DNA from 3 places in the Vibrio sp. MACH09 genome. Region 3 is predicted to be linked to each of the others. Evidence: predicted binding sites of a transcription regulator. Region 3 holds the regulator's gene; each other region holds the start of a gene.
What was found. The regulator MetJ, encoded in region 3, represses methionine synthesis genes. The targets are predictions, from matches to a motif close to TTAGACNTNTANANGTCTAA.
Positions count from the first base shown of each region.

Region 1: metN (methionine ABC transporter ATP-binding protein MetN) is a predicted target of MetJ. The motif match lies at 8,484-8,503, and genes of this name have one in related genera.
Region 2: metK (methionine adenosyltransferase) is a predicted target of MetJ. The motif match lies at 8,759-8,778, and genes of this name have one in related genera.

Region 1 covers NZ_BSFZ01000001.1:2,474,219-2,484,528, reverse strand. The annotation lists gene CHJ_RS11140 (proline--tRNA ligase) at 1-162, opposite strand, end outside; gene tsaA (tRNA (N6-threonylcarbamoyladenosine(37)-N6)-methyltransferase TrmO) at 253-951, opposite strand; gene tenA (thiaminase II) at 1,127-1,792, opposite strand; gene CHJ_RS11125 (ABC transporter substrate-binding protein) at 1,890-2,816, opposite strand; partial or broken gene CHJ_RS11120 (ABC transporter permease) at 2,963-3,676, opposite strand; gene CHJ_RS11115 (ABC transporter ATP-binding protein) at 3,756-4,535, opposite strand; gene thiD (bifunctional hydroxymethylpyrimidine kinase/phosphomethylpyrimidine kinase) at 4,538-5,389, opposite strand; TPP riboswitch at 5,462-5,570, opposite strand; gene CHJ_RS11105 (MetQ/NlpA family lipoprotein) at 5,805-6,614, opposite strand; gene CHJ_RS11100 (methionine ABC transporter permease) at 6,695-7,372, opposite strand; gene metN (methionine ABC transporter ATP-binding protein MetN) at 7,362-8,396, opposite strand; gene gmhB (D-glycero-beta-D-manno-heptose 1,7-bisphosphate 7-phosphatase) at 8,659-9,213, shown strand; gene treR (trehalose operon repressor TreR) at 9,269-10,213, shown strand.
Region 2 covers NZ_BSFZ01000001.1:455,813-466,122, reverse strand. The annotation lists gene CHJ_RS02130 (LysR family transcriptional regulator ArgP) at 1-351, opposite strand, end outside; gene CHJ_RS02125 (LysE/ArgO family amino acid transporter) at 502-1,128, shown strand; gene CHJ_RS02120 (YbaK/EbsC family protein) at 1,128-1,610, shown strand; gene mscS (small-conductance mechanosensitive channel MscS) at 1,671-2,531, opposite strand; gene fbaA (class II fructose-bisphosphate aldolase) at 2,718-3,794, opposite strand; gene CHJ_RS02105 (phosphoglycerate kinase) at 3,938-5,101, opposite strand; gene epd (erythrose-4-phosphate dehydrogenase) at 5,238-6,263, opposite strand; gene tkt (transketolase) at 6,443-8,440, opposite strand; gene metK (methionine adenosyltransferase) at 8,872-10,023, shown strand; gene CHJ_RS02085 (SprT family zinc-dependent metalloprotease) at 10,096-10,310, shown strand, end outside.
Region 3 covers NZ_BSFZ01000001.1:3,047,614-3,057,923, reverse strand. The annotation lists gene hslU (HslU--HslV peptidase ATPase subunit) at 1-1,191, opposite strand, end outside; gene hslV (ATP-dependent protease subunit HslV) at 1,208-1,741, opposite strand; gene CHJ_RS13735 (SPOR domain-containing protein) at 1,861-2,397, opposite strand; gene cytR (DNA-binding transcriptional regulator CytR) at 2,497-3,501, opposite strand; gene priA (primosomal protein N') at 3,684-5,885, opposite strand; gene rpmE (50S ribosomal protein L31) at 6,180-6,398, shown strand; gene CHJ_RS13715 (malic enzyme-like NAD(P)-binding protein) at 6,630-7,889, shown strand; gene metJ (met regulon transcriptional regulator MetJ) at 7,941-8,261, opposite strand; gene CHJ_RS13705 (O-succinylhomoserine (thiol)-lyase) at 8,520-9,686, shown strand; gene CHJ_RS13700 (bifunctional aspartate kinase/homoserine dehydrogenase II) at 9,687-10,310, shown strand, end outside.

The sequences.
Region 1 (10,310 bases), 570 kb from region 3:
TTCGACTTTACGCAGAACACGTAGACCGGTTGGTAGCCAAGTATAAAGACCTGAAGCTAGCTTGCGGATCATACCTGCACGTAACATTAGCTGGTGGCTAATGACTTCTGCGTCGTTTGGAGTCTCCTTCAGAGTTGAAAGAAGATATTTACTGGTACGCATTTATGGTATCCGTTTGTCTTGATTAAAAGAAAGGCGACAGCGTGTGCGGTGGCCAATTAAGCCAGTAATAGTAGCAGCCATTTGCTTTTGTCAAAAGCGTTCTATTGCCGTGACGGTAACTATTTGTGCCGATATTTTGAATTTTACGTTTAAATCGAACAGGTTTACCGCATATTCTTTTGTATCGACCTTATTTTTTTTATAGGCAGGCCTCGGATCTTGTGCCAGTACCTCACTGATAACGGCTCTAACTTGAGCTTGGTTAGCGTGAAAACGCAACTGTTGATCGGCATGCTGGCTAAAGGTGACCGGCAGTAAATCTGGCTGGGTTTGTGCAAAGCCACCAATGGCATCGCCAATAGAATCTGAATAAGGAATATAGGGTTTGATGTCGATAATGGGTGTGCCGTCTACAAGGTCAACGCTGCCCAGTTCAAGCCATACTTGGTTATCTTCTATCACAACATTTTTTAGCTCTACAGCCGACATACCGATCCCGTTGGGACGAAAAGGGGCTCTTGAGGCAAATACGCCAACTCTTTCGTTACCACCCAGCCTAGGTGGGCGAACGGTAGGGTTCCATCCTGCTTCTAAGTTTTTATCAAATAGAAACAGTAACCATATGTGACTAAACTGCTCAATACCACGAACCGAATCGGGAGAGTTTGCGGCTCCGGTAAGAAGAAGCTTAGACGTTGCGCTAGCAGTCAATCTAGGTTGACGCGGCACAGCAAATTTTTCTTTAAATGGTGTTTGTATTACGCCAATAGGTTCTAGCGAGTAAGTCATCGATTACCAGTACTTAATTACAATGACCACCAAAATAGCATAAACAATGCGGGTTATTCCAACTAGCGATCATTGAATAGAGTGAAATCAATCTATAAGCGCTAATTTTGGTGGTGAGCGACATTGTGCTTGGCGGTTAAATGCCTTATCAGAAAACGGAGCTTGTTAGGCCGTATTACTTTTCAACATCCAACCCCTGTTGCCAAAACGCTACTTCCATACGAGTTGCTGTTGCAAACACTTGACAGAGTTGCTGGCCACGTTGACTGTTCCGATCGATCTCAGAGAGTAATTGATCTAGTTGTTCAGCCGCTAATTTCGCGCCCGCTTGAAATTCTTCACCACTGTATAAATCTATCCAGCTTTGGTAAGGATTTTTGTCATCTAAACAAGATGATTGGCTGTTAAGGTTTCTGCCAATTTCGGCATAGCCTAGCGAGCAAGGCGCTAGTGCGACATAGAGGTCAATAAGATCTCCGGTCATTCCAGCATCGAGGACGTAGCGAGTATAAGCCACGGTGCCAAAGCTCTCTTGCTCGGCTTCCATATCTTGTTCAGTTAACCCCCACTTCTCACAGTATTCTACGTGATGGGATATTTCTGTTGCCAATAGTGCTTGAACACTCGGCAGTGCCATACGCATGTGAGCAAGGGTGCGAGCCTTATAAATAGCAAGAGCATACGCGCGTGCATACTGCTTTAGAAACAGGAAATCTTGTTTTAAATAATGAATGTAGGCGTGGTGGTTTAAGTTTCCAGATGAGAGTTGATGGACAAAGTCGTGTTGAATGTACTGCTGCCAATCACATTTGCATGCATTAATAAGATCTTGATGATTCATTATGTATCCTTGGATTACTGAGCTGGGTGAGAAAGTGATTTAGTCGTTTGAACACCTGCAATGTATGCAGGTGTTCATAGAATCGACACGGTCGCGATTAGAGAGTGGGTACTAAGTCGCGAGCGTTGGGTTTGCTGTTGATAATGCCATTTTGAAATAGAAACTCGGTGAAATGGTCGTAACGATTAAGATCCACCGCTGATGGACGAAGGTCGAAACGGGTTAACGTATCATTCCAGGCGCGTTTATTTAGTTCATTGTCCAGTGTGTCTGGCGAGTATGCGACAAACTCGGCCCATGACTCTTTGGGATGATTGATGATATAAGTGGTGGCTTGTTCGATGGCTTGATTAAAGTGTCGGATGGTGTTGGCATCGTAGTTTTCTGAATTGGCAACAACAACCAACTCGTCATAAGAAGGAACACCATGCTCTTCAGGGTAGAAGGCTTTGGATTGATACCCTTCAATCGCTAACTGGTTTGATTCGAAGTTGCGTAATCCTCCCCAAATGGCATCCACTTTTCCCGATGCAAGAGAAGAAGAGAGTGCCCAACCAACATTAATGATCTCCACTTCATCAAATCTCACTCCTGCGGTTTTTAACATGGTACCAATGGTCGCTTCTTCATTTCCCGCAATCGCAATACCAATCTTTTTACCTTTAAGATCCGCTAAGCTATTTATGTTGCCATTGTCCAGCACCATTAAGGTATTTAACGGGGTAGAGATCAGCGTTGCAGCCCGAATTAATGGTAACCCTGCTGCTGCATCTATGGTTAAGCTTGTTTGGTAGGAGATGGCCATATCAATTTTATCGGCCGCAACGAGTTTTGCCGGAATGCTAGGATCTGCAGGTTCTTGAATGGTGATGTTTAAACCTTGTTGAGCGAAGTAGCCCTTCTGTTGTGCAATAACGATAGGACCGTGGTTAGGATTGACAAACCAATCTAACATCAAGGTGACTTGTTTCTCTGCGGCATTAACGGAGAGAGAGAAACATAGCGTGATAATGGCGATAGTCATTTCAGCAGTCACTGCTTTTTTACGCGGCTTTTTAGAGAAAAAAGTCATCATAGTGGTGTTTTCCTTTTCAATTTTCTGTGTGTGTTTGTTAGCTAATATTTGGGAAACTATCTGAGGTGCAGATAGGTGAGTTACTCGGTTTACATTTATGGTTGCCATGGAATCAGGCGTTTTAATAGTTTGTCGGTAATAAAATAGAGAGAGACGGAAAATGTCGCTAAGATAAACAGTGCAGCGAACATTTCATCGATCATCATTCGGGCGTTGGCTTGCAGCATGAGGTAGCCCAGCCCTTCACTTGAACCAACCCACTCTCCAACCACGGCCCCAATCGGAGCGACCACCACTGCGACTCGTATACCTGATGCGATTGCTGGTAATGCAGCGGGAAAACGGATATAGCGAAGCGTGGCCCATTTGGTAGCAGACATGGTTTTGGCGAGATCTAAATAACCTTGTGGAGTTGAGCGAAGTCCGTCATAGCAACAAGTTGTTACGGGAAAGAAGATAATGAGTGCGGCCATCACGACTTTTGAGGCAATGCCATAGCCGAGCCACAGCATCAAAACCGGCGCTATAGCGAACACTGGGATGGCTTGGCTGGCAATAAGAAGGGGTAGCAGCCAACGTTTAACTGGCTTGAACAGTAACATTTGTAGGGCGAAAAAAAGTCCAAATATCAGACCGATAGCCAGCCCTAATACAATCTCTTTGCCGGTGACCAGCGCGTGATAGAACAGAACATCAACTCTTTGTACAAGCTTGCTGAAGACAGCAATAGGAGAAGGGAGGATGAAGCTGGGCATGTTAAATAGGCTAACCGTCAGTTGCCATAAGCTAAGTAATACTGCCGCGGTAATGACAAACTGAATGATGGCGCTGTGTGGATAGCTCACTTGCTGCTTAAGACTCATTTGGCGTTGTTGAAGTTGACTTATCTCAGACATAATCGTGCTCCAGATTATTGAGAATAGATTGCTGATAACTGGCTAACTCAGCGGTATATTCTCTAGGGATAGTAGCGTTAGGTGGTGTGAGTCGGATCGCTTCTGCCGGGGTGCCACGCATAATATATATTTGCTCGCCAAGCCGAAGTGCTTCTTGAGGATCGTGAGTGATGAGAACGACGGTTTTGTTCTTTAGTAGACGAGCGGACAGGTTTTGCAATTTATGACGTGTCACCGCATCTAGCGCGGAAAAAGGCTCATCCATCAATACAACGGGCTTATCCTGCATAAGCGTACGAGCAAGGGCTACACGTTGGCGCATTCCTCCGGACAATTGCTGGGGCAATTTATCGATGTGATCAGAGAGTTCTACCTGTTCGATTAACGATAAGGCGAGCTGTTTCTCTCGCTGATTAGGCTGGCGGTGCGCTAAGCCGATATGTAAGCAGACATTGTCAAATACATTCAGCCACGGCAGTAGCAGATCTTGCTGGGCCATATAGGCGAATTCTGGTTTAATGTGCCGGTTTTCATGCGGGGTGTTTTCGCTGCTATTGCTTAGCAAACGGATCTCTCCGTTCCACTCTATTTTGTCGTCGAGCAGACCTGCTAAGTAGCGCAATAAAGTCGATTTCCCACAGCCACTTCTACCTAAAATACAGCTCCAACTATTGGCTGATAGTTGCATATTCAGATTGGCTATCACGGCGGTATTATCATCGAGATACTGCAAGCGGCCGTCGACAATGTTAATGGCAATCGTATTTGTCATGGCTACTGCTCTGTCTCTTCATTGGTTGCGCTTGTAAAGGGATGTGCAGCAAAAAAATGATGAACAGGCCCATGACCATGACCAATTTGCAACTCATCCGCATGAGCAATCGCGCCTGTAATGTACTTTTTCCCTTGCTGAACGGAATGCGATAATGAGTGACCTTGTGCGAGATAACTTGCAATAGCGGAAGAGAGCGAACAGCCCGTTCCATGAGTATTGAGGGTATGAATACGTTTAGTCGTAAAGGTGGTGGTGGCGTGTTTATCAATAAGAAGGTCATTGCTCGAACAGTCATGCTGCAAATGGCCGCCCTTTAGTAGTATTGAGTTGTAATTTAAAGTGCCAAGTTTTTCAACCAGAGACAGCATTTCACTGCTGGTGCGGGGAGTACTGCTACCTACTAGGGTGGCGGCTTCTGGAAGGTTAGGTGTGATGATATCTGCGAGAGGAAGTAGCTCACTTTTTAACGTGCTAATGGCGCTCTGTTCTAATAGCAAGTCGCCACTGGTAGCAACCATCACCGGATCAACCACGATATGCTTGGGGGTGTATTTTTTTAGAGCGTTGGCAACAGCATGAATAATGTTTGTATCTGCCAACATGCCGATTTTTACCGCTACGATGTTAAGGTCGGAAAATACAGAATCTAGTTGCTTTGAAACAAAATCAGCACTAATGGGATAGATGGCGCTAACACCTTGTGTGTTTTGCGCAGTAAGGGCTGTGATGACAGAACAAGCATAGCCACCAGTGGCGGATATGGATTTTATATCGGCTTGAATACCAGCACCGCCGCTGCTATCAGAGCCGGCAATAGTGAGAACGATGGGAGTGGGGTGGTTTGCTGTCATATTGAATTCCTATTCTTGTACGTATAGGAAATAACAGCTGCCAAAAAAAACCGCTACCGTTGGGCTGGGTCGATGGCAAGACTACTAGTTCCCTACGTCAGTGTTAACTGCATCAGGTTCAACGGGTCCCATCGAAATGGTCTCAGCTTTAGGTTTCCCCTTAGCTCCCCGACTAATATCAAAATCAATTTGTTGTGAGCAAGAATAGCACATACGGCTGCGACTTCAATAGCCTTGTTTGAGCAATATTTATCTTCCCTTCAGTGTGTGAGTGATTGTCAATTTAGCGGGCAAGGGTAGCTTGTTGGTGGAACGGATATGGAACGAGAAGAAGGACAAAAAAGGCTGAATGAATCATTCAGCCTTTCGATTTGAAGAGGAGGTTAATCGAATGGTTCGTATTAACTTCTATCCATTACCAACCTTTAACCACACCGCCTTTAAAGATGTCTGATGCGGCGCTGTATACATCTTCAGTTTGGTACGCTTTTACAAAGTTCTGTACGTTTTCTGCTTGAACATTGTCTTCACGAGCAACGATTAGGTTTACATAAGGTGACTCTTTATCTTCAACAAATAGCCCATCTTTTTGCGGAGTTAAATCAATGCTGCTTGCGTAAGTTGTATTGATGATGGATAGCGCGACGTCGTCAAGAGAACGAGGAAGTTGTGCTGCATCCAGTTCAACAATGGTGATGTTTTTAGGGTTCTCTACGATGTCGCGAACGGTTCCTTGCAGGCCGACATTTTCACGCAGTTTAATTAAACCCTGCTGCTCAAGAAGAAGCAGTGAACGTCCAAGGTTTGTTGGATCATTTGGTACTGCAATACGTGAACCTTCAGCAATAGCATCCACAGATTTAACTTGCTTAGAGTAGCCTGCAATTGGGTAAACAAATGAGTTACCAGCAATAGAAAGTTTGTAACCACGGTCAACAATTTGTTGATCAAGGTATGGTTTATGCTGGAATGCGTTAATATCAACGGAACCATCATCCAATGCGGCGTTAGGGGTGACATAGTCAGTAAACGTGACGAGCTCAACCTCAAGACCATATTTCTCTTTAGCGACTTTTGCGGCTACTTCAGCGACTTGAGCCTCTGCACCTGCCATTACACCTACTTTGATTTTACTCACATCCACTTCTTTCTCTCCACACCCTGCTAAGATAAGTGCAGAAGCTGCGGTGGCAATGGTTAATGCGCTTTTAAGACTAAATTTCATATGGTTTTCTCCTGTATAATTTTTATGCTGTTTTGCAATAATGTGCTGTTTTTACCGTAAGTTGAGGTAACAGCTTTAATTTATCTATGATCTACACGGCGTACAACGGCGTCGCCAAGAGACTGAATTATTTGAACAAGTATGATTAACATAACTACGGTAACGGCCATAATGACGACGTCATAACGGTGAAACCCGTATCTAATGGCGACATCACCTAGGCCACCACCACCAACGGTTCCAGCCATTGCGGAGTAGCTAACAAGGGTAACCAAAGTGATGGTGACAGAGTTAACAATGGTAGGCAGCGCTTCCGGTAGCAGAACCTTAGTTATGATTTGAGTTGGGGTCGCCCCCATTGACTGAGCCGCTTCCACTAGGCCAGAAGGAACTTCTAACAGTGCGCCTTCAATAAGACGAGCAACAAATGGGATGGCGCCAATAGTCAAAGGTACGATTGCAGCGGTAGTACCAATAAAAGTGCCGACCAGTAGTTTAGTGACCGGGATGATGGCAACCATTAGAACAAGAAAAGGTACAGAACGACCAACATTAACAATGGCACCTAAAATTGAATTTAGTTTACTGTTTTCTGCCAGTCCGCCTTTTTTACTGATATGCAAAATAACCCCTAATGGAATGCCAACGGCGAAGCCCACAATGCCAGACACCGCAACCATGTATAACGTTTCTCCAGTGGCACCAATTAGTAAGCTACTATTTAGGCTTAACCATTCTGTGATTGAACTAAAGGACATAACCTAGCACCTCTACTTTTACTTTATGTTGCTTGAGAAACTCAATAGCTTGTTGATCATCTTCTTCGTTGCCGAACAGCTCAGCCACCATCATGCCGAACTTAACCCCTCCGGCATAATCAAGGTCTGAACTTAAGATACTGATATCAATATTGAATTTTCTTGATATCTGGCTTACCAGTGGGGCATCAACCGTTTCACCCGTAAATTCTAGTCGTACCAGAGGATGACTATTGCTTACACGTTCGGCTTGTAATCTGGCTTGGTAATCTTCAGGGATAGAAAGATCCAAAGTGGAACGAATAAATTGGTGCGCTAAGTCTGTTTTAGGGTGAGCAAAAATTTCACCCACACTGCCTTTTTCAACTAATTCGCCATCACCGATAATCGCCACTTGGTGGCAGATGCTTTTAACCACATCCATTTCATGTGTAATCAGCAAAATAGTAATATTCAGCTTACGATTGATCTCTCTTAACAACTCTAAAATAGATTGGGTTGTTGCTGGGTCAAGTGCGCTGGTGGCCTCGTCACACAGCAGTACTTTAGGATCAGACGCCAATGCTCTAGCAATCGCGACTCGCTGCTTTTGACCACCGCTTAAATTCGCAGGGTAGGTATCTCGTTTATCTAATAAACCTACCAGAGAGAGAAGTTGGTTGATCTTATCTTCAATCTGCTGCTTATTTTTTCCTGCTAACTCTAAAGGTAGAGCGATATTGTTAAAGACTGTACGAGACGATAACAGGTTAAAATGCTGAAAAATCATGCCAATATTCTGCCGAGCCTGGCATAAGTCGGCTTGGGTCAGAGTGGTGAGATCTATACCATCTACAACAACATTTCCCGACGTTGGTGCTTCAAGCATGTTCACGCATCGAATTAGGGTACTTTTTCCTGCACCAGACGAGCCTATTACTCCAAATATCTGGCCTTGAGGGATAGTTAGGTTGATCTCTCTCAGGGCATTGATCTGTTTTTCACCCTGATAAAAAACCTTATTTACATTACTGATCTCAATCATGCATCAACCTATTTAGAATAAAATTTTGACTTGCGTCTCACTTAGTAGATGATGCTATTGCTTCCCCAATTTATTGTCAATAGATATTTTTACGTCTAGACGTCTAAATTGCCAATTAGTAAGATTTGATTTGTTATGAGATATAAAATTTAGTTATATAATGAGCCGGCTAAGAGGAATGTTATGCTTTCTTGCATAAATGATGTTAAGTGTTGGAAAGCGTGTAATAATCTGAAATTAAAAGGTGTTTGAGGGTAAGACTTTGGCTAAACCAGCGGTGTTTTTAGATAGAGATGGCGTAATCAATGTTGATCATGGTTATGTACATGATGAGCATGATTTTGAATTTATTGACGGTGTTTTTGCTGCTACCAAGAAACTGCAGCAGATGGGTTATCTGTTAGTTTTAGTGACCAATCAATCAGGTGTCGCGCGCGGTATGTTTAGTGAAGAGCGCTTTCTTTCGTTAACAGAGTGGATGGATTGGAACTTTGTTGATAACGGTGTAGAACTGGATGGTATCTACTATTGCCTTCATCACCCAGAACATGGAATTGGTGAGTACAAGCAAGATTGTGATTGTAGAAAGCCTAAACCGGGGATGTTTATTTCTGCTAGAGACTTTCTCAAAATAGATATGGAAAAGTCAGTCATGGTAGGAGATAAAGCGGAAGATATGATGGCGGCAGATGCGGCTGGAGTGGGAACGAAAATTCTTGTTCGCACTGGTAAACCGGTTACTGACGCTGGAGAAAAATTAGCATCAGTGGTATTAGCCAGTATCAAAGATGTTCCTGACTATTTATCAGCAGAATGATTTACTAGAATAATCTAATTAATTGAATTTATATTCTACGGGACAAGTAAGATTTATGAGCAAAAAACTGACCATTCTTGATATTGCTAAATTGGCCGGCGTTGGTAAATCTACGGTATCTCGTGTTTTGACTAATGATCCAAAGGTAAAACCTGCGACACGAGAATTAGTTGAAAAAGTGATTGCAGAATCAGGCTTTGTTCCCTCTAAGTCGGCCCAGTCTATGCGAGGAGGAAGCCAAAAAGTCGTTGGCGTGATTATCTCTCGTTTGGATTCCCCATCCGAAAATCGTGCTATTAGTAGCATCCTTCAACGTCTATATGCTGCGGGTTACGATGTTGTGATAATGGAAAGCCAGTTTGATCGAGATAAGACCAATGAGCACTTGGCGGTGTTAAAGAAACGCAATGTCGATGGTGTGATTGTTTTTGGTTTTACCGAGTGCGATATTGACCAACTGGTGAGCTGGAAAGACAAAATGGTGGTTATTGCCATGGATGTCGATGGTGTCTCTTCCATTAATTATGATAACCATGGGGTGATACATCAGTCGCTGGATTATCTTTTTAAGAAAAAATTGACCAATATTGCTTACATTGGTGTCGATCCTGCGGATAAAACGACCGGGGAAGCTCGGCTTAACTCCTATTTGAGTTGGTGTAAAGAGAGAGAGATTAAGCCAAGTTATCAAACTGGTTTGCTTGATCATGAAAGTGGCTATTGTCTATTAGATAAAGTGTTAACAGAGGATACTCAAGCTGTAGCGTGTGCTAGTGATACGCTTGCCTTGGGGGTGATTAAGAGGCTTCAAGAGTTAAATAGAGAAGAGGTTTTAGTGACAGGTGTGGGGGGAAATACCATGCTCTCTTTCCTATTCCCTAATACTTATAGTGTTGATCCAGGCTATCAGCAAGCTGGTGAGGCCGCCGCTAGTTTATTAATCGAGCAACTTTCTGGTGCCGTTGGTGAACAGCATTTAACACAGAAACCACTCAGTTAATCTGATTTCATAAACCGAGCAGGATTCGTTCCATCCTTATCCCTTTCTTATGTCTAAGGTCAACAGACCTTAGACATAAGCGAATCAAATAATATTT
Region 2 (10,310 bases), 2.6 Mb from region 3:
ATGCAACAGATTGGCTAAGCTAGGTAATAACCAAGTCGCCAATGTATCGGCATTCGTTGCCACCGATACAGGTAGAGGCTTTTCACTCGCTTCTGGGGTCAGCTCTGGCAATAAATCTTGCTCAAGCAAACAGACTCGCCGGTACAAACCCAACAACTTCTTTCCTGCATCGGTTGCTCTAGGTGGTTGCTCTCGAATCAAAACTGGTTGTGCTAACCATTTCTCTAACTGTTTAATTCGCTGCGATACTGCTGATTGTGATATACAGAGCTCCTCTGCAGCCTTATCAAAACTTCGCTGCTCAATAATGGCATCTAATGCTTCAATCCAGCGATAATCTAGTCCTCTCATAACTTTCCTTAATCTTCTGCTCTGTCACTTTACATTATAAGCAAAACTTATTATCAATAAGAATTATTAGTTATAATTATTAATATTTTTTCAATACTCTATATCAATACGTTAATACAAAAGTAGACACTACATGAAGAAGGGAACACTGTGAGTTTTTGGATATTGCTACAAGGATTTGGTTTAAACGCTGGAATGATCATTCCCATAGGCGCACAAAATGCCTACGTATTAAATCAAGGCATCAATCGCCAACATCATATTACGACGGCAACCTTATGCAGTATATTGGATATCATATTGGTCTCCGCGGGTATATTTGGTGGCGGAGCACTATTGTCACAAAATGAAACACTGCTCACCAGCGTAACTGTAGGAGGCATTCTATTCCTCACTTTTTATGGTTACCTTTCCTTAAGAAACGCCTTTAATAGCCAATCTAACGAAAAAAAATCGTCCTCCGTGGCAAAGGGTCGAATCGCCGTTATTATGGGGGCATTGGCTGTAACCATACTCAATCCACAAGTCTATTTAGATACTGTAGTTATACTTGGCTCTATTGGTGGGCAATTTGAAGGAAACGATCGCATAGCGTTTGCAATTGGAACAGCGCTCTCTTCTCTGGTTTGGTTTTATGGGCTTTCGCTAGGAGCAGCAAAACTTGCTCCAACTCTTTCAAAGCCAAAAGTAAAAAAATCTATCGATTTTGTTGTCGCAATGATCATGTTTGTTGTTGCACTCTCTTTAACAAAGCTTCTTTGGGAACAATATTTTTAATGGAACGTTTAGACGAAATTTATCAATTCAACCTATCACTTTTTCAACGCAATAATATTGCCTATAAAGAGTGGCAACACGAACCTATCCGTGACTTTGCCACGGATGAAAGAGTCTCAAAAGAATTAGGAATGACAGGCACAATGAGTAAAAGTCTTTTTCTTAAAATTAAAGGTGGCGGTTTCGCATTGCTATTAACCGAAAAAGATAAACGCTTAGATAAAAAAGCCGTTAAAGATGCATTAGGAAAACGAGTATCTATCTGTACTCCAGAAGAGATGACAGCGGAAATAGGCTGTTTATCTGGGGCTGTATGTCCATTTGGTTTACCAGAAGAGATACCTATGATCATCGATCAAGAGATGATAGAAAAAGATGAGATTTTGTACACCCCTGCATACCCAGAAAAAACCTTTTCTTTCGCAGGTTCCGATCTACCAGCGCTCCTCAGTCAGCTTCCTAATACCATCCACATGATCTAAAAAAGGGCCTTATGGCCCTTTTAACTCTATAGCATTTAATCAATAACGATTAAGTGTATTCTAATCCGCTTTATTCAGGTGAACATCCATTTGTGGGAAAGGTATTTCAATTCCTTCTTTATCAAGCGCTTCTTTTATACCTTGCAGCGAATCAAAATAGACATTCCAGTAATCTGCGGTTTTACACCATGGACGCACAACAAAGTTAACCGAGGAGTCCGCCAGCGCCGACACACCAATTTGTATACCTGGCGACGTTAAAATTCGATCATCAGCTTCTAAAACACTCAATATAACTTGTTTGGTTTTTTGCAGGTCTGCATTATAAGAGACACCAATGACATGATCGATTCTTCGGGTATCATGACGAGAATAGTTGACAATAGCACCGCCAATAACTGAGCCATTAGGTACGACAACCATTTTATTATCCGGTGTTGTTAGAATAGTTTGAAAGATCTGAATCGAATCTACAGAGCCCGCAACACCACCAATTTCAACATAATCACCCGTTTTGAACGGGCGAAATGCCACAATCAATACGCCGGCGGCAAAGTTTGATAATGAGCCCTGAAGAGCCAAACCAATAGCTAAACCTGCAGCACCGATAACCGCAACCACAGATGCAGTCTGTACACCGACTCGGCCTAATGCGGCAATAAGAACGATAATAAACAGCAGATAGCGAACTAATGCATGAATAAAATCAACTACCGCTTTATCCATCTGTTTATTTTTAAGTACCTTAGCAACACTGTTGGCGATCGCTTTTACTACAATGTTACCAATGAAGAGTATCAGTATGGCCGAAATAATGTTTACACCATACTGAACCAGAAGATCAGAATTATTGCTTAACCAACGCTCTGCTAAAGAAAAGCTCTCTGCAACCTCTGTTACTACTATATTTTCATCTGCCATAATTCTACCTTTATTAGTTGTAAATCCTTTTTCACTAAATTAGCTAACTTCTACTGAAATAAGATAAACCAGTTAAAGCTATAAAATCCAGACTAATTACAGTAAACGGCAACATAATTTTTGATAAGACAAAAAAAACCGCTCTAATGAGCGGTTCTTAAATTAAATCTAATTAGCGAGAGCTGCTTATAGCACGTCAACCGCATTCAGGTCAGCAAATGCTTTCTCAAGACGAGTAACCATAGACGCTTGACCAGCACGTAGCCATACACGTGGATCATAGTACTTCTTGTTTGGAGCCGCTTCACCTGTTGGGTTACCGATTTGACCTTGCAAGAATTCACGATTAGCCGCTTCGTACACTCGGATACCATCCCAGCAAGCCCACTGAGTATCAGTATCGATGTTCATTTTGATAACACCGTAACCGATAGACTCTTGAATCTCTTCTTCAGAAGAACCAGAACCACCGTGGAATACAAAGTTTAGTGCATTTGGTGCAATACCAAATTTCTCAGCACAATATGCTTGAGAGTCACGTAAAATAGTTGGAGTCAGTACAACGTTACCTGCTTGGTATACACCGTGCACGTTACCAAATGATGCTGCAATAGTGAAGTTAGGGCTAATAGCGTTTAGTTTTTCATATGCATACGCTACATCTTCAGGAGAAGTATATAGTTCAGATGCGTCCATATCAGAGTTATCAACGCCATCTTCTTCACCACCAGTACAACCCAATTCGATTTCTAGAGTCATGCCCATTTTCGCCATGCGAGCAAGGTATTGACCAGAAATTTCGATGTTCTCTTCTAGAGACTCTTCAGAAAGGTCAATCATGTGAGAAGAGAATAGAGGCTTACCTGTTTGAGCAAAGAACTCTTCACCTGCATCCAGAAGACCATCAATCCATGGAAGAAGTTTCTTAGCTGCATGGTCAGTATGAAGAATCACTGGCACACCGTAAGATTCAGCTACTGCGTGTACATATTTTGCACCAGCAACAGCACCAAGTACTTGCGTACCTTGACCTTCAAGCTTAAGGCCTTTACCTGCGAAGAAAGCAGCACCGCCGTTAGAGAACTGAACAATAACAGGGGCTTTTACTTTCGCCGCTGCTTCTAGTACTGCGTTTACAGAGTCAGTACCTACACAGTTTACAGCTGGTAAAGCGAAGTTATTTTCTTTAGCAACTTCAAATACTTTTTGTACGTCTTCACCAGAGATAACACCTGGCTTTACGAAATCGAAGATCTTAGACATGGATTGAGTCCTATTTTCTGTCGTTTTAAATGAATTCTTGCGAATCTTGCAAACGTTTGCTCCCTACGCAGCGGCATTCTATCAATAAAACCTAGCGCAGCAAACGTAAAAACGGGAATAATTATTCCCGTTCACTTCAATATTTATGCTTTAGCACGCTCTTCAAGCATCGCTACAGCAGGAAGTACTTTACCTTCAACAAATTCAAGGAAAGCGCCACCACCTGTTGAGATGTAAGAAACATCAGCTTTGATACCAAATTTATCTATAGCAGCTAAAGTATCGCCGCCACCAGCAACAGAGAAGCCTTCTGACTCTGCGATTGCTTTTGAAATAGATTCCGTACCAGCTTCAAAGTTCTTAAATTCAAAAACACCTACTGGACCGTTCCAAAGAATGGTTTTTGCATTTTTAAGAATTTCAGCCAATTCAGCTGAGCTATTTGGACCTAGGTCAAAAATCATATCGTCATCTTGTACTTCTGATACATCTTTGATTATAGCTTCTGCATTTTCATCAAACGCTTTAGCACAAGCCACATCAGTAGCAACAGGAATAGCGCACTCTTCCATCAGTTTCTTCGCGGTATCAACAAGATCGGCTTCATAAAGCGATTTACCAACATTGTGGCCAGATGCTGCGATAAACGTGTTCGCAATACCACCACCAACAACAAGCTGATCTGCTACTTTAGATAGTGATTCTAGAACCGTTAACTTAGTTGATACTTTAGAACCACCAACAATAGCAACCATTGGACGAGCTGGTTTGTCCATTGCTTGAGCAAGAGCTTCTAGTTCATTTGCAAGTAAAGGACCTGCACATGCAACTGGTGAGTAAGTACCTACGCCATGCGTAGAAGCTTGAGCACGGTGAGCCGTACCAAATGCATCCATAACAAATACATCACACAATGCCGCGTATTTCTTAGATAGCTCTTCTTCATTTTTCTTCTCGCCTTTATTAAAGCGAACATTTTCAAGAACAACTAATTCACCAGTGTTGAGCTCAAGACCATCTAAATAGTCTTTTGCTAACTTAACGTCACAATCTAAAGCGTCATTTAAGTAATTAACAACAGGTTGTAGAGAGAACTCTTCAGCGTATTCACCTTCAGTTGGGCGACCTAAGTGAGATGTCACCATTACTTTAGCACCAGCTTCTAAACAAAGCTTAATGGTTGGTAACGATGCTAGAATACGAGCATCAGAAGTCACTTTTCCTTCTTTTACTGGTACGTTAAGGTCAGCACGGATAAATACACGTTTACCTGCTAGGTCCAGGTCGGTCATCTTGATTACAGACATGGTTTGTCCTCTCAATTAAATATAAAGTTTTAAACAGCTCAGCATCATGCCAAACATAGAAATTCTTTAACTGCTACCTATGTGGGGATTATGTAATTTAATTTCAAGAAAAATTTCACTTTAATCCCAAATTCATTTATTCACATGGCAACATAACTAATGCGGTATCCAGCATTCGGTTGGCGAAACCCCACTCGTTGTCGCACCAAACTAACATTTTTACTAGATGACCGTTGCTAACTCTGGTCTGCGTTCCATCTACAATCGCGCTGTGCGCATCATGATTAAAATCAATCGAAACCAAAGGTAATTCAGTATAGTCAACAATGTCACGTAATGTACACCGAGATGCCTCTATTATGGTTTGATTTACGTCATTAACTTTCACATTTGCATTAATTGTGACACTTAAATCTATCGCAGTAACGTTAACAGTGGGAACTCTGACGGAAATAGCTTCAAATTTGTTAGAAAATTTCGGAAATATTCTTTCAATGCCTTTATGAAGTTTGGTATCAACCGGAATAATTGATTGGCTGGCAGCACGGGTACGGCGCAGATCTGAATGGTAGGCATCAATGACCTGTTGATCATTCATAGAAGAGTGGATAGTGGTAATAGAACCAGACTCAATACCAAACGCATCATCCAATACCTTTATTACCGGTACGATACAGTTGGTAGTACATGAACCATTCGAAACAATGTTGTGTTCAGGAAGTAAGGTACTTTGATTCACACCATAAATAATGGTGTTATCGATATCATGACCACCTGGGTGAGAAAATAGCACTTTTTTTGCACCCGCGGCGATATGCTGTAGGCCATCGGCTCTATCGCCGTATACACCGGTGCAATCTAGCACTATATCTACTTCCAAATCTCGCCAAGGTAGCAGTTCAATTTCAGCTAAGTGAAGTATTCGAACTGAATCAAACTCACCATTATTGTGGTGGATAAACAGGTGCTGCTGATCATTCGATATTTTCTTACTAAAGCGTCCATGGCTGGTATCGTATTGCAACAGGTGCGCCATCGCATCAGGCTGAGCCAGTTCATTCACTGCAACAATTTTTATCTGCTCGTTTTTTCCGCTTTCGTATAGGGCACGAAGTACATTTCTACCAATACGGCCAAAACCGTTAATTGCAACTTTTAGCATTTTTTTGCCTAATTATTATTGTCTTTAGAGTGGGATACTAACCGATTATTCTGGCTTTCGCACGGCAACTAGGCTCAGTTTTTCAACAATAAAACGCAATAAAAAAACCGGAAATCCTAAGATCTCCGGTTTTTACAGTATTCACGTCAGTGCTCAAAGAAGCACTGAAAGGTGATGGATTAAGCCAGTAGCTCTTTCGCTGTATCGACAACGTTTTCTACGGTAAAGCCGAACATCTTAAAGAGTTCGCCTGCCGGAGCTGACTCACCAAAGGTTGTCATACCGATGATGCGGCCGTCAAAACCAACATACTTGTACCAGAAGTCAGCAATTCCTGCTTCAACAGCAACACGAGCGGTTACGTCTGAAGGCAGTACTGCTTCACGGTAAGCTGCATCTTGCTTGTCAAACACGTCAGTAGCAGGCATGGATACGACGCGTACTTTCTTGCCTTCTGCTGTTAGCTGAGCTGCCGCTTCTGTTGCAAGTTCTACTTCTGAGCCTGTTGCAATCAGAATTAGCTCAGGTTTGCCATCACAATCTTTTAGTACATAACCACCTTTAGCAATGTCCGCAACTTGTGCTTCGCTACGAGGTTGTTGAGCTAGGTTCTGACGAGAGAAGATAAGCGATGTAGGGCCATCTTTACGCTCAATAGCAAACTTCCACGCTACCGCTGATTCTACTTGGTCACATGGACGCCATGTGCTCATGTTCGGAGTCAGACGAAGAGAAGATACCTGCTCTACCGGTTGGTGAGTCGGACCATCTTCACCCAGACCGATGGAGTCATGAGTGTAAACCTGAATGTTCTGAACCTTCATCAGAGCCGCCATACGCAGTGCGTTACGTGCGTATTCCATAAACATTAGGAAAGTTGCACCGTAAGGAACAAAGCCACCATGAAGCGCAAGACCGTTCATAATCGCCGTCATACCAAACTCACGCACACCGTAGTGGATGTAGTTGCCTGATGCATCTTCTGGCGTGATAGATTTAGAGCCAGACCACATTGTCAGGTTCGATGGTGCAAGGTCAGCAGAGCCGCCCATAAATTCTGGTAGCATAGCACCAAACGCTTCTAGTGCGTTTTGTGACGCTTTACGAGACGCGATGTTGGCAGGGTTTGCTTGTAGGTCAGCAATGATTTGAGAGGTCTTTGCTTCCCACTCTGCTGGTAGCTCACCGTTTACGCGGCGTTTGAATTCTGCTGCAAGCTCTGGGTATGCTGCTTCATAAGCTGCAAATTTCTCATCCCACGCTGCTTCCTTAGTTGCGCCTGCTTCTTTCGCATCCCACTCTGCATAGATTTCCGACGGAATTTCAAAAGGACCGTGCTCCCAACCAAGTTCTTTACGTGTTGCTGCAATTTCTTCAGCGCCTAGAGGTGCACCGTGACAGTCGTGTGAACCTGATTTATTTGGTGAACCAAAACCGATGATGGTCTTAGTACAGATAAGCGTTGGCTTGCCTGTCTCTGCCTTCGCCGCTTCAATAGCCGCATTGATTGCTGCTGCGTCGTGACCATCTACTGCCGGAATTACGTGCCAGCCGTACGCTTCAAAACGCTTAGGTGTGTCGTCAGAGAACCAGCCTTCCACTTCACCGTCGATTGAGATGCCGTTGTCATCCCAGAACGCGATTAGCTTGCCAAGACCTAGAGTACCCGCCAGAGAACACGCCTCGTGAGAGATACCTTCCATCAGACAGCCGTCTCCCATAAACACATAAGTGTTATGGTCAACAATGTCGTGGCCTTCTTTGTTGAACTGCTCAGACAGTGTTTTCTCAGCCAATGCCATGCCCACAGCGTTTGTGATGCCTTGGCCTAGAGGACCCGTTGTGGTTTCAACACCCGGAGCGTAACCATATTCTGGGTGACCCGGTGTTTTAGAATGAAGTTGACGGAAGTCTTTCAAATCATCAATAGACAGCTCATAGCCAGTCAGGTGAAGCAAAGAGTAAATCAGCATTGAGCCGTGGCCGTTAGATAAGATAAAGCGGTCGCGGTCAGCCCACTGTGGGTTTTGTGGGTTGTGGTCCATATGACCACGCCAAAGGACTTCTGCGATATCAGCCATTCCCATAGGGGCTCCAGGGTGACCAGAGTTGGCTTTTTGTACACCATCCATGCTTAACGCGCGGATTGCATTAGCTAATTGTTTTTGAGACGACATGTCTGCTCCTGAGTGCATAAGCGGTTTCAATATAAGGGGAAACATACTGATTATTTGCGAACAAATCAGCGGCGCTATTCTCTCAAAGCAAAATTAGGACTGCAATCGATTTCAACCCCTGTTTATCGTCCATCAAGCACAATTTAACAAATAACAGATCATGACAAAGTTAGACCATCGTCATTTAGAGCGGGATAACTTATATAGCCTTACTAAATACACTAACCCAGTTCATTATCCGAAATAATAATTATTGTTATTTGGAATGATTCTCAGTTATAGCAAAAAAAACTTGTATTTTTTGCCTTAAAAACTAGAATAGACGTCTAGATGTAGAAACACCCAGCAATCAATCATGCTGCTGTTTCTCTATACGTAATTTTTGAAGATGTGTTATACGTCTTCTAATCAACAACTTGGAGCTACCACATATGGCTAAGCATCTTTTTACTTCTGAGTCTGTATCAGAAGGTCACCCAGATAAAATTGCCGATCAGATTTCGGATGCTGTACTTGATGCAATCATTGAGCAAGATCCTAAAGCACGTGTCGCCTGTGAAACATACGTCAAAACAGGTATGGTCATGGTTGGTGGTGAAGTCACTACTTCTGCATGGGTAGACATTGAAGAGATCACTCGTGAAACGGTACGCGATATCGGTTATGTACACTCTGATATGGGCTTTGATGCCAACTCATGTGCAGTATTGAATACCATTGGTAAACAGTCTCCAGATATTAACCAAGGCGTTGATAAAGCCGATCCAAAAGAACAAGGGGCTGGCGACCAAGGTATTATGTTTGGTTACGCAACAAATGAAACCGATGTTTTGATGCCAGCGCCAATTACATACTCTCACTTGTTAGTACAAAAACAAGCGGAAGTTCGTAAGAATGGTTCACTACCATGGTTGCGTCCAGATGCAAAATCTCAGGTAACCTTCCAATACCATCAAGGTAAGATTGTTGGAATTGATGCTGTGGTATTATCAACTCAGCACTGTGACTCTATTTCTACTCCGGATCTTCGTGAAGCGGTAATGGAAGAGATCATCAAACCGGTTCTTCCTTCAGAGTGGTTAACAAAAGAGACGAACTTCTTTATTAACCCAACCGGCCGTTTTGTTATCGGTGGCCCAATGGGTGACTGTGGTTTAACTGGTCGTAAAATTATCGTAGATACTTATGGTGGCGCAGCTCGTCACGGTGGTGGTGCATTCTCTGGTAAAGATCCTTCAAAAGTGGATCGTAGTGCCGCATATGCCGCACGTTACGTGGCGAAAAACCTTGTCGCTGCGGGTCTAGCCGATCGTTGTGAAATCCAACTGTCTTATGCTATTGGTGTTGCGGATCCAACGTCCATCATGGTAGAGACATTTGGTACTGAAAAAGTATCTCATGACATCATTATCGAAGCAGTACGTCAGTTCTTTGATTTACGTCCTTATGGTCTTCAAGAAATGTTGAACCTGTTGCAACCGATTTACCAAAAAACAGCTGCATATGGACACTTTGGTCGCGAAGAGTTCCCATGGGAAGCCACTGATAAAGCCGCTCTAATTAAAGAGTTTGCTGGTTTATAATTTTGTAATAATAAAGAAGGCCCTCAATCGAGGGCCTTCTTTATATTGTTCTATCTAGTCTTAGGGGGCTCAATGAGCAATATCGACCTCTATTACTACGCCAATAAAGCACTAATAAAGTATATTCATCTCGCAGAAAACCAGTTAGGGAACAAGATACCCGTCCCATCAGTCGGCTTCAAATTACGAGGAAAAGTAGCAGGGAAAGCCTACTTACAACAGTGGCACATTCGTCTCAACCCCGTTCTTTTCAGAGAAAATCCTTTAGCCTTTATTAATGAAGTCAT
Region 3 (10,310 bases):
ATGTAAACGACGAGCACCGATGTTTTCGGTCGTCTCATTGACTTGCCATGCGGCTTCTGCAATTTGGGTAATGCCATCTTCAGAGAAAGAAATATCGACCTCTTCGGTTTTCATTAGGGCGATATACTGTTCCGTCAATGACGCTCTAGGTTCAGTTAGTATGCGTTTAAAGTCGTGACTAGTTAATGCTTCAAGCTCGACACGAATGGGTAGACGACCTTGTAATTCAGGGATCAGGTCTGACGGTTTGGCTACCTGAAATGCACCAGAGGTGATGAATAGGATGTGATCCGTTTTTACCATGCCGTGTTTAGTGGAGACGGTACTGCCTTCAATTAACGGCAATAGATCACGTTGAACACCTTCGCGTGAAACATCTGGGCCAGAGCTTTCGCCACGTTTACAGATTTTATCTATTTCATCGACAAAAACGATGCCGTTATTCTCAACATTATAGATAGCTTGCTCTTTAAGCTCTTCTTGATTGACAAGTTTTGCGGCTTCTTCTTCTGTTAACGCTTTAAAGGCATCCTTGATCTTCATCTTGCGGTTTTTCTTTGTATCTCCCGCAAGGTTTTGGAACATGCCTTGAAGTTGGTTGGTCATCTCTTCCATGCCAGGAGGAGCCATGATTTCGACACCCATTTGCGGGGCTGCAACGTCAATCTCGATCTCTTTGTCGTCGAGTTTTCCTTCTCGCAGTTTTTTACGGAAAATTTGACGAGTATTGGAGTTGTCTTCTGCGGGTTGCTCGTTTTGTCCCCATGCGTCACGAGGTGGTGGCAACAAAGCATCAAGTACTCGTTCTTCAGCTTGTTCTTGTGCGCGAAATTGCACTTTTTGAACCGCTTGCTGGTGAGTCATCTTAGCGGCAACGTCTGTTAAGTCGCGAATGATGGTTTCAACTTCTTTGCCAACATAACCAACTTCAGTAAATTTAGTCGCTTCTACTTTAATAAATGGCGCATTAGCGAGCTTCGCAAGTCGGCGAGCAATTTCTGTTTTACCGACGCCTGTTGGACCTATCATTAAAATATTTTTAGGGGTTACTTCAGCACGCAGATCTTCGTCAAGCTGCATACGGCGCCAACGGTTTCTTAGCGCAATGGCAACAGAACGTTTGGCTTTATCTTGGCCAATAATATGGCGATTTAATTCGTGAACTATTTCACGAGGAGTCATTTCAGACATGCTATTTCCTCAATTCTTATTCGGCCGTGACTTCTAGCTCTTCAATCGTATGGTGATGATTAGTGAACACGCAAATATCACCCGCAATTTTGAGTGACTTTTCCGCTATTTCACGAGCGTCTAATTCGGTGTTTTCTAGCAGAGCTGTTGCGGCTGCTTGAGCAAAATTGCCACCAGAACCTATGGCGATTAAATCGTTTTCTGGTTGAACCACGTCACCGTTACCCGTGATTATCAAAGAGGCCGTTTCATCGGCTACGGCTAAAATGGCTTCTAGTTTTCGAAGTGCTCTATCACTACGCCAATCTTTTGCCAGTTCAACGGCAGCTTTGGTCAAGTGGCCTTGATGCATTTGAAGTTTGCTCTCAAAGCGCTCAAAAAGAGTAAATGCGTCTGCTGTTCCGCCAGCAAACCCTGCTAGTACTTTGTTGTTATATAAGCGACGTACTTTTTTGGCGTTCCCTTTCATTACTGTGTTGCCAAGAGATACTTGCCCATCACCGGCAATAACAACTTTATTATTGCGGCGTACTGATACGATAGTAGTCACGAGATTAGCCTCTTCATATTTAACTAGTGAGTTGAAGAATATATGAGGATAGTTGGGGGAGTTTTCAAGGTAAAGATGAGATCTTTAGCGGATCTCATCTCTACTTAAATAGGAGAAAATTACTGGGACTCTTTCCAAATCGCGCAAGGCTCTATTTTGGCCTTCTGCAGTTTATGACGATCTTTTTCTGCTTCGCGCTTTAGCGTATATGGACCTAATACTACTCGGTACCAGCTACTGCCCTCTTTTTTACGGATTTTGCTGGTTATGCCCTGAAAAGCAATATTGACCTTTCGTTCTTCCGCTTGCTGCAGAGTTTTAAAAGCGCCGCACTGCATTATATAAGGAATTTCAGAGATAACTTGTTCTTTAGCTTCAACCTTTACTTCTTTATTGGGTAAAGACTTCACATATTCCCATTTCTCTTCTGGAAGCGGAGGTAGCGCTTTTTTCTTAACAGGTTTGCTGGCCTTTTTCACACTTGGAGCGGGTGTTGGTGGTTCGGGATCATTATTCAATAAATAGAGTCCGTAGCCAAACCCTCCCGCAAGAACTAATGCGAGAATACCGGCTTTCCAAGGAGTGCCGGAGGTTTTTTTTCGGGCCGGTTTTTTCTTTTGTCCCTGCCCACGTCTTACATAATCTCTATTCGCCACGTTTCTACTTCATTGGGGTGTGATAACAAATGGTATGGTAATCCAGAATGCACTGAGAACACAATTAATCTACTCAAATGCATTACTGGGTATCTACCGTTAGATGCGAGGTGGCGCTGCGCTATTACGAATAATTAACTGTGTCTCTAATAAACGAGAGCCCGCTCTGACATCTCTCCCTTTAAGCAGTTCTAGCATCATTAACATTGCTTGACGGCCAATTTCGTATCTAGGTTGTGAGATGGTGGTTAAAGGAGGATCGCAGTATTGAGAAAACTCAATATCATCAAAACCGACGATGGAGATGTCTTGTGGAACGCGTAAACCTAATTTCTTCGCTTCTTGAATCGATCCGATAGCCATCATGTCGTTATGACAGAAAATGGCTGTTGGCGGTTCACGTAAGGCGAGCAATTGCCTCAGTGCTTTGGCTCCACCTTGGAAGGTAAAGTCGCTGGCAATGGAGTAGGAGGCATTCATAGTGATGCCTGCACGACGAAGTGCCTGCTGGTAACCTTGATGTCGAAACTCACACAGCGCTGCTTTTTCTGGGCCGGAGATTTGAGCAATCCGTTTATGACCCATTTGAGTCAAATAGTTAACGGCTTCGAATGCCGACGTTAAGTTATCAATATGAACGGTTGGTAGTTCAAGCTCTGGAGCATATTCACACGCCATTACCAGAGGAGGAAGGTTTTTCTGCTCTGGTTTACTGACATCAAACGGTAAGTCAGCGCCCAGTAGCAGCATGCCGTCTGCTTGCTTAGTAAATACTAAGTTGATAAACGAACTTTCTCGCTTGCGTTGTTGGCCGCTATCCCCTAATAAAATTAGGTAACCATTCTCCATTGCTGCATCTTCAATGCCGCGAATAATCTCAGCAAAATAAGGATCGCAGATATCAGGAACAATGGTAACAATTGTTTTTGATTCGTTTCTTCTCAGGTTTCGTGCCAGAGAATTTGGGGAATAGCCAGCTTCCAAAACAGCGTCTTCCACCCGTTTACGAGTAGAAGATGAAACTTTCTCAGGGTTCATTAGTGCTCTAGATACAGTGGCGGTCGAGACCCCTGCTAGCTGGGCAACATCCTTCATTGTCGCCATAAAAAGTAACCTCTTGTAAAAAAGTGGATCTATTATTCACTCTTATCGATCCGGTTTATTGAACTAGTTTATTGATTTAACTAGATTCGAATTACGGGTAATGTAACAAAATTTGCATTGGATGTGTGATGACTGTCTCGTAAATGCATTTAATAATTGGAGAGATACTATTTTGCTTCAGATTAACTTAAATCTTGAGGCTCAATATCTAACGACCAGCGCACTTTTTTCGACAAAGGCAGCAGTTGAATCGCACTCTTGGCACTAAACAGCAGTTTCTGCATGGTCTTTCTATCGCTGGCTTGCAAAAGTAGCTGCCAACGTGATTTTCCTGCTCTTTTTGCCATTGGTGCAGGCGTTGGCCCAAGCAGCATTACCTGTTGAGAGAATAGCGGATTGACTTCAAGTGTGTGGCGTACTTGCCGAAGAAACTCTTCAACTTTTTCTGCTTGGCTTGCTTCTGCTCTAAACAGAGTGAGGTAAGTAAAAGGGGGCAGATGTGCTTGTTGTCGCTCTGCTAATGCTGAATGCGCAAAATGGCTATAATCTTTGTGCAGTAACGCTTGCAGCAACGGATGCTCTGGGTGATGGGTTTGTAAAACCACTTCGCCAGGTTTACTGGCCCTTCCTGCTCGTCCTGAAACCTGAACAAACAGCTGGGCTAATCGCTCAGAGGCTCTAAAGTCACTGCTGTAGAGAGAACCATCTACGTCTAATAAGCCAACTAAAGTCACATCAGGGAAGTGGTGTCCTTTGGCGAGCATTTGCGTCCCAATCAGTATCTGAAACTCTTTGTCTTTTATCGATTGCAGCGCTTGTTCTAGGCTACCTTTTCTTCGGGTGCTGTCTCTATCAATGCGAATGGTTTTGTATTCCGGAAACAGAGATGTGAGCTGAGTTTCCAGCTGTTCCGTACCGACACCCATGGTAACTAAATGGTTAGAGTGACACTGCTGACATTGATAGATCACTGGACGTTGTGAACCACAATGATGACAACGTATCTCCTGACTATTGTGGTGATAAGTATAGTAAGCATCACATCGCTGGCAGTCGGCTATCCAACCGCAGTTATGGCACATCAACGCCGGAGAGAAGCCTCGTCGGTTAAGAAACAGCATGACTTGATTGCCCGCATCAAGGTGTTTGCGCATTTCCGCGATTAAAGGAGCAGATAAACCACTTTCTAAAAACAGTCCTTTTACGTCGAGTATTTTATGCGTCGCGGGGACGGCACTGCCGGCTCTTTTTGTTAACGTTAAGTGGCTGTATTTTCCTGTCAATGCATTGTGTAAAGACTCTAGGGCCGGAGTTGCAGAGCCAAGAACAATAGGAATATTCTCTTTATGCGCCCTCATAATGGCGACATCACGAGCATGGTATCGAAGAGAATCTTGTTGTTTGTACGAGGTATCATGCTCTTCATCAACAATAATAATGCCGAGTGAAGAGAAGGGGGTAAATAACGCCGAGCGAGTACCGATAACAATACCTGCTTGATTCTCTTTAGCTGACAGCCAAGCGTTAAGTCGTTCGGTATCATTTAAGCCAGAATGGACAACTTCTACAGGAACATTAAACCGCTTCTTGAAGCGACTAATGGTTTGAGGCGTTAAGCCTATCTCAGGCACGAGAACAAGCGCTTGTTTGCCATTCTCTAGTGCAGACTTAATGAGATTTAAATAGACTTCGGTTTTTCCAGAACCGGTGACCCCATCTAACAAATAACAGCCAAAGTTTCTATTGCTGTTCACCGTCGCTATGGCAATGGCTTGTTCTTCATTCAGCTTTAATGGTGACTCTGGCAGGGCAAGAGTTTGTGACCAGTTATTCTTTGCCGCTTGCTTTTCATACGACTGAATCCAGCCTTTCTCTTCGAGCTTTTTAAGTACACTACTGGGAATCTCTTGGTCCAACATTTGTTGGTGAGACACCGCTTCATGTTCTAGCAAATGCATCACTTTGGCTTGTTTTACGGCTCGTCCAAAGCCTGACATTAACTGATTTTTTCCTTGCTCTGTTATCTTCCAGTTGACGACATTAGCAAAGCTGGCCGGCTTTCCTTTTCGCAGTGCACTGGGTAGAGCATTTGCCAGTGACTCTCCAAGAGGGTACTGATAAAACTGGCTACACCAAATAAGCAGTTCATATAGTGAATTGGGCCACACAGGTTCTAAGTCCAATACCTGCTTAATGGATTTTAGCTGCTGATCTGAATATTCTGAATGATTAACCATGGCTGTCACAATGCCGACAAGGGTCTGCCTTCCGAAAGGAACAGAGACTCTTCCCCCAATAACAGGAAACTGGTCGGCTTGAATCTTGTAATCAAACTGTTTATCCAGCGGAACAGGCAGAGAGACTTGAGCGATAGTTGGACGCATAAACTTCAGTAAAATTAAGGCTAAAATTGGAGAGGACAGTGTAGTGGAAGCTGCGTTGAATTACGAGACGGAGTATAAATGATCGTGGTGGTGGCTCTGAACATGACTCACTTTATTGTTTAGAAGCGAAGTTATTTGATGAAAAAAAACTCAAATAGGTTGATCCGAACTAAGCTATTCATTAATATACTGCGCCTTAATGGTGTAGCATTGCTATGCTTTTTACTTTTGAACACACGTGTGGTGTCCGGCTTAGAATCGGATAGCGACACGGCCTATATATGAGGTTTTCCCATGAAAACAGGTATCCATCCTGAATATAAAGCAGTTAACGCAACTTGTTCTTGCGGCAACTCTTTCGAATTTAACTCTACTCTAGGTAAAGATTCTATCCACCTAGACGTATGTGATAAGTGCCACCCATTCTACACTGGTAAGCAACGTATCGTTGATACTGGTGGTCGTGTTGATCGCTTCAACAAACGTTTCGGTGCGCTATCAAGCAAGAAGTAATACTTTAAGTATTATTCCCGAATTTAGAAAAGGACGCTTAGGCGTCCTTTTTTCGATCTTTAGTTACCGTTGTGACTCGTTTTGTGTGCTCGTTAGATAGATTTGCTCATGGTAGTCAGTGTTATTGTTGAGATTGATATTTTTTCTCAATAATAATCGCGCTTTTTTATAAAAGTGTAATAAAATCTATATTCTTACTATTCAGTTTTACTCTCTTTGGAAAAGTACACTATGTCTGATGACAATCAACAAGAAGAATTTCGTCAAAAAGCACTCCGTTATCACTCTCATCCTGTTGCAGGAAAAATCTCAGTCGAGCTAACTAAGCCGGCTGACTCTGTTGAAGATCTTGCATTAGCATATAGCCCAGGCGTCGCTGAGCCAGTTCGAGAGATCGCTCAAGATGCAAATAACGTTTATAAGTATACAGCCAAAGGGAATATGGTTGCGGTTATCTCTAATGGTACTGCTATTTTAGGGTTGGGGAACCTAGGGCCAATGGCTTCAAAGCCAGTAATGGAAGGTAAAGCCCTTCTTTTTAAACGCTTTGCTGGTTTAGATTCCATCGATATTCAGGTAAAACACCGAACCATTGACGAGTTTGTAGAAACAGTAGCGAATATTGCGGATACATTTGGTGGCATTAACCTGGAAGATATTAAAGCACCGGACTGTTTTGAAATTGAACGTCGTTTAATTGAACGTTGTGATGTGCCTGTTTTTCATGATGACCAACACGGTACTGCGATTGTTACTGCTGCGGGTATGCTCAATGCTATCGAGTTGCAGGGTAAAGAGTTATCAGAGTCAACGATTGTTTGTCTTGGGGCTGGCGCCGCAGCGACGGCTTGTATGGAGCTATTGATCAAGTGTGGAGCTCAACGTGAGAAAATCTACATGCTTGATCGTAAAGGCGTTATCCATACTCGTCGAGACGATTTAACTGAGCATAAGAAATTGTTTGCCAGTAATACAGATAAGAGAACATTAGAAGATGTAATTACTGGTGCAGATCTATTTTTAGGTGTATCCGGTCCAGATTTGCTGCCCCAAGATGCATTAAATTTAATGGCAGATAACCCTGTAGTGTTTGCATGTTCTAATCCTGATCCTGAAATTAAACCAGAGTTAGCTCATCGTGTGCGTGATGATTTGATCATGGGTACGGGGCGTTCTGACTATCCTAATCAGGTGAATAATGTTATCTGCTTCCCGTTTTTGTTCCGTGGTGCTTTGGATGTGCGTGCCAGTGAAATCAATATCGAAATGAAACTTGCCGCAGTTGAAGCCATTCGCCAGTTGGCAAAAGAGCCCGTTCCTGAGCAAGTAAAACAAGCGGCGGGAGTGACATCATTAGAGTTTGGTAAAGAGTACATTATACCAAAACCTATGGATCCTAGATTACTTCCTCGCGTGGCTAAAGCGGTCGCACAAGCGGCGGTTGATTCTGGTGTGGCCAGAATTGATATGCCTGATGGCTATATGCTTTAAAGGGTACACAGATAATAAAATGGCCGCTCCATGGAGCGGCCATTTTATTAATTATTCTTCATCGAAGGCTTCAAACTCAATGCCCATGGCGGTCATCATTGCTTTGGCTTCTGTTGGAATATCATCCGGTCTGTCTTTTCTTAAATCTTCATCTGTTGGCAAAGGTTGCCCAGTATAAGCGTGTAGAAAAGCTTCACATAATAGTTCGCTATTGGTGGCATGTCGCAAGTTATTTACTTGGCGTCGTGTACGTTCGTCCGTCAATACTTTTAATACTTTTAATGGAATAGATACCGTGATTTTCTTAACTTGTTCACTTTTTTTTCCATGTTCTGCATAAGGACTAATGTAGTCACCATTCCAGTCTGCCATTGCGCACCTTTAAATATGAAATACTAGATAATAATTATAACTGTCGATTTTAGCTGGATTTACTGCCATAAGCAAAGACATATAGACGTCTAGAGGTATTGACGTCCTAGCTAATGGCAAGTAAAGTGCTTAATAATAAGCCTCATGATAACAAATGGCGTAATAACAGATAAGCTCAGTAGCAACAAATAAACTATAGTTTACATTACGCGTTAATTGACGCACTCAGTAAAGATATATGGAAAGGAAAACCATCTTATGACTAAACGGAAGCCAGCAACAATTGCTGTTCGCACTGGAATAGAATCTGACACGCAACACCAAGCAGTTGTTCCTCCTATCTATCTATCTACTAATTATAGTTTTCCTCATTTTGGCGATGTTCCTAAGTATGACTATACCCGCTCCGGAAATCCAAATCGAAGTCTGCTAGAGCAGGCTCTTTACGAGCTGGAATCGGGTGTAGGGGCCGTGGTCACTAACTGCGGAACATCTGCTCTAAACTTGCTTGTGTCCGCTTACTTAGGGCCAAATGATCTCATCGTTGCACCACATGATTGCTATGGTGGTACGCATAGGTTGTTCAATACACGAGCGAATAAAGGGGATTTTAACGTTGAGTTTATCGATCAATCAGATAGTACACAGCTTGATGCTGCATTAGAAAAATCGCCTAAATTAATTTTATTAGAGACGCCGTCTAATCCACTGGTTCGGGTTGTTGATATTGCAGAAATATGTGAAAAAGCGCGTAAGGTTGGAGCGCTAGTGGCAGTGGACAATACCTTTTTGACACCGATATACCAAAAGCCATTAGAACTAGGCGCTGACTTTGTTGTTCACTCAACGACCAAGTATATCAATGGCCACTCCGATGTTATTGGTGGTGTCGTGATCACGAAAAGTGAACAACATGCTGAAGAGCTCGCGTGGTGGGGAAACTGCATAGGTGCGACGGGGACTCCATTCGACAGTTACATGACACTAAGGGGAATACGAACTCTTGGTGCCAGAATGAGGCTTCATGAAGAGGGCGCTCAAAAGGTGCTGGAATTTTTGCAAACTCAAAAACAAGTCGCAAAAATATACCATCCTAGTCTGCCAGATCATCCGGGCCATGATATTGCGAAAAAACAGCAGAGTGGCTTTGGTTCCATGCTGAGCTTTGAGTATTCCGGTACAGACGATCAGTTAAAAACTTTTGTTAATGAGTTGACACTATTCTCTCTTGCAGAGTCGTTGGGCGGTGTCGAAAGCTTGATTTGTCACCCAGCTTCAATGACCCACCGAGCAATGGGAGAGCAAGCGTTACAAGAGGCGGGAATTTCCCAGCAACTGTTGAGATTATCTATCGGCCTTGAAGATAGCCAAGATCTTATTGCCGATTTACAGCATGCATTCGCTGTAGTTGAGGGAGAAGCTTAGATGAGCCAAGTACGTCAGTTGCACAAGTTTGGTGGCAGTAGTCTAGCGGATCCCGAATGTTACCGACGCGTTGTGACTTTACTATCAGAGTACTCAACGGAAGAGGATTTAATCGTGGTGTCTGCAGCGGGAGACACCACCAATAAACTATTAGAGTGGTTAGCTGCCCTTAATAAAGATGGCCGATTAGCCCATGAGTTGTTGATGGACTTGCGGCAGTTTCAATCGCAATTGATTGAGGAGTTAATGGATGATTGCGTGCCTCTTTTACAACAATTAAATAGCGAAGTCTCTGCGATTGGTGAACTTATGGCACCACTGTCGGACGGACAAGTCGCGAATGTTCTTGGTCATGGTGAAATATGGTCAGCTCGACTGTTAACTGCACTGCTTAACCAGAAGCAACAACCTGCTATCGCGTTGGACTCAAGGCTGTTTCTGCGTGCAGAAAAAGGCACGCAACCTGAAGTGGATAGAAAACGCTCTAGACCTTTGCTGGTTGAGACGTTAGCACAGCATTCTCATCATAAGTTGGTTATTACTGGTTTTATGGCGCAGAGCGCGTCAGGCGAAACGGTACTGTTGGGACGAAACGGTTCGGATTATTCCGCCACCATTATCGGT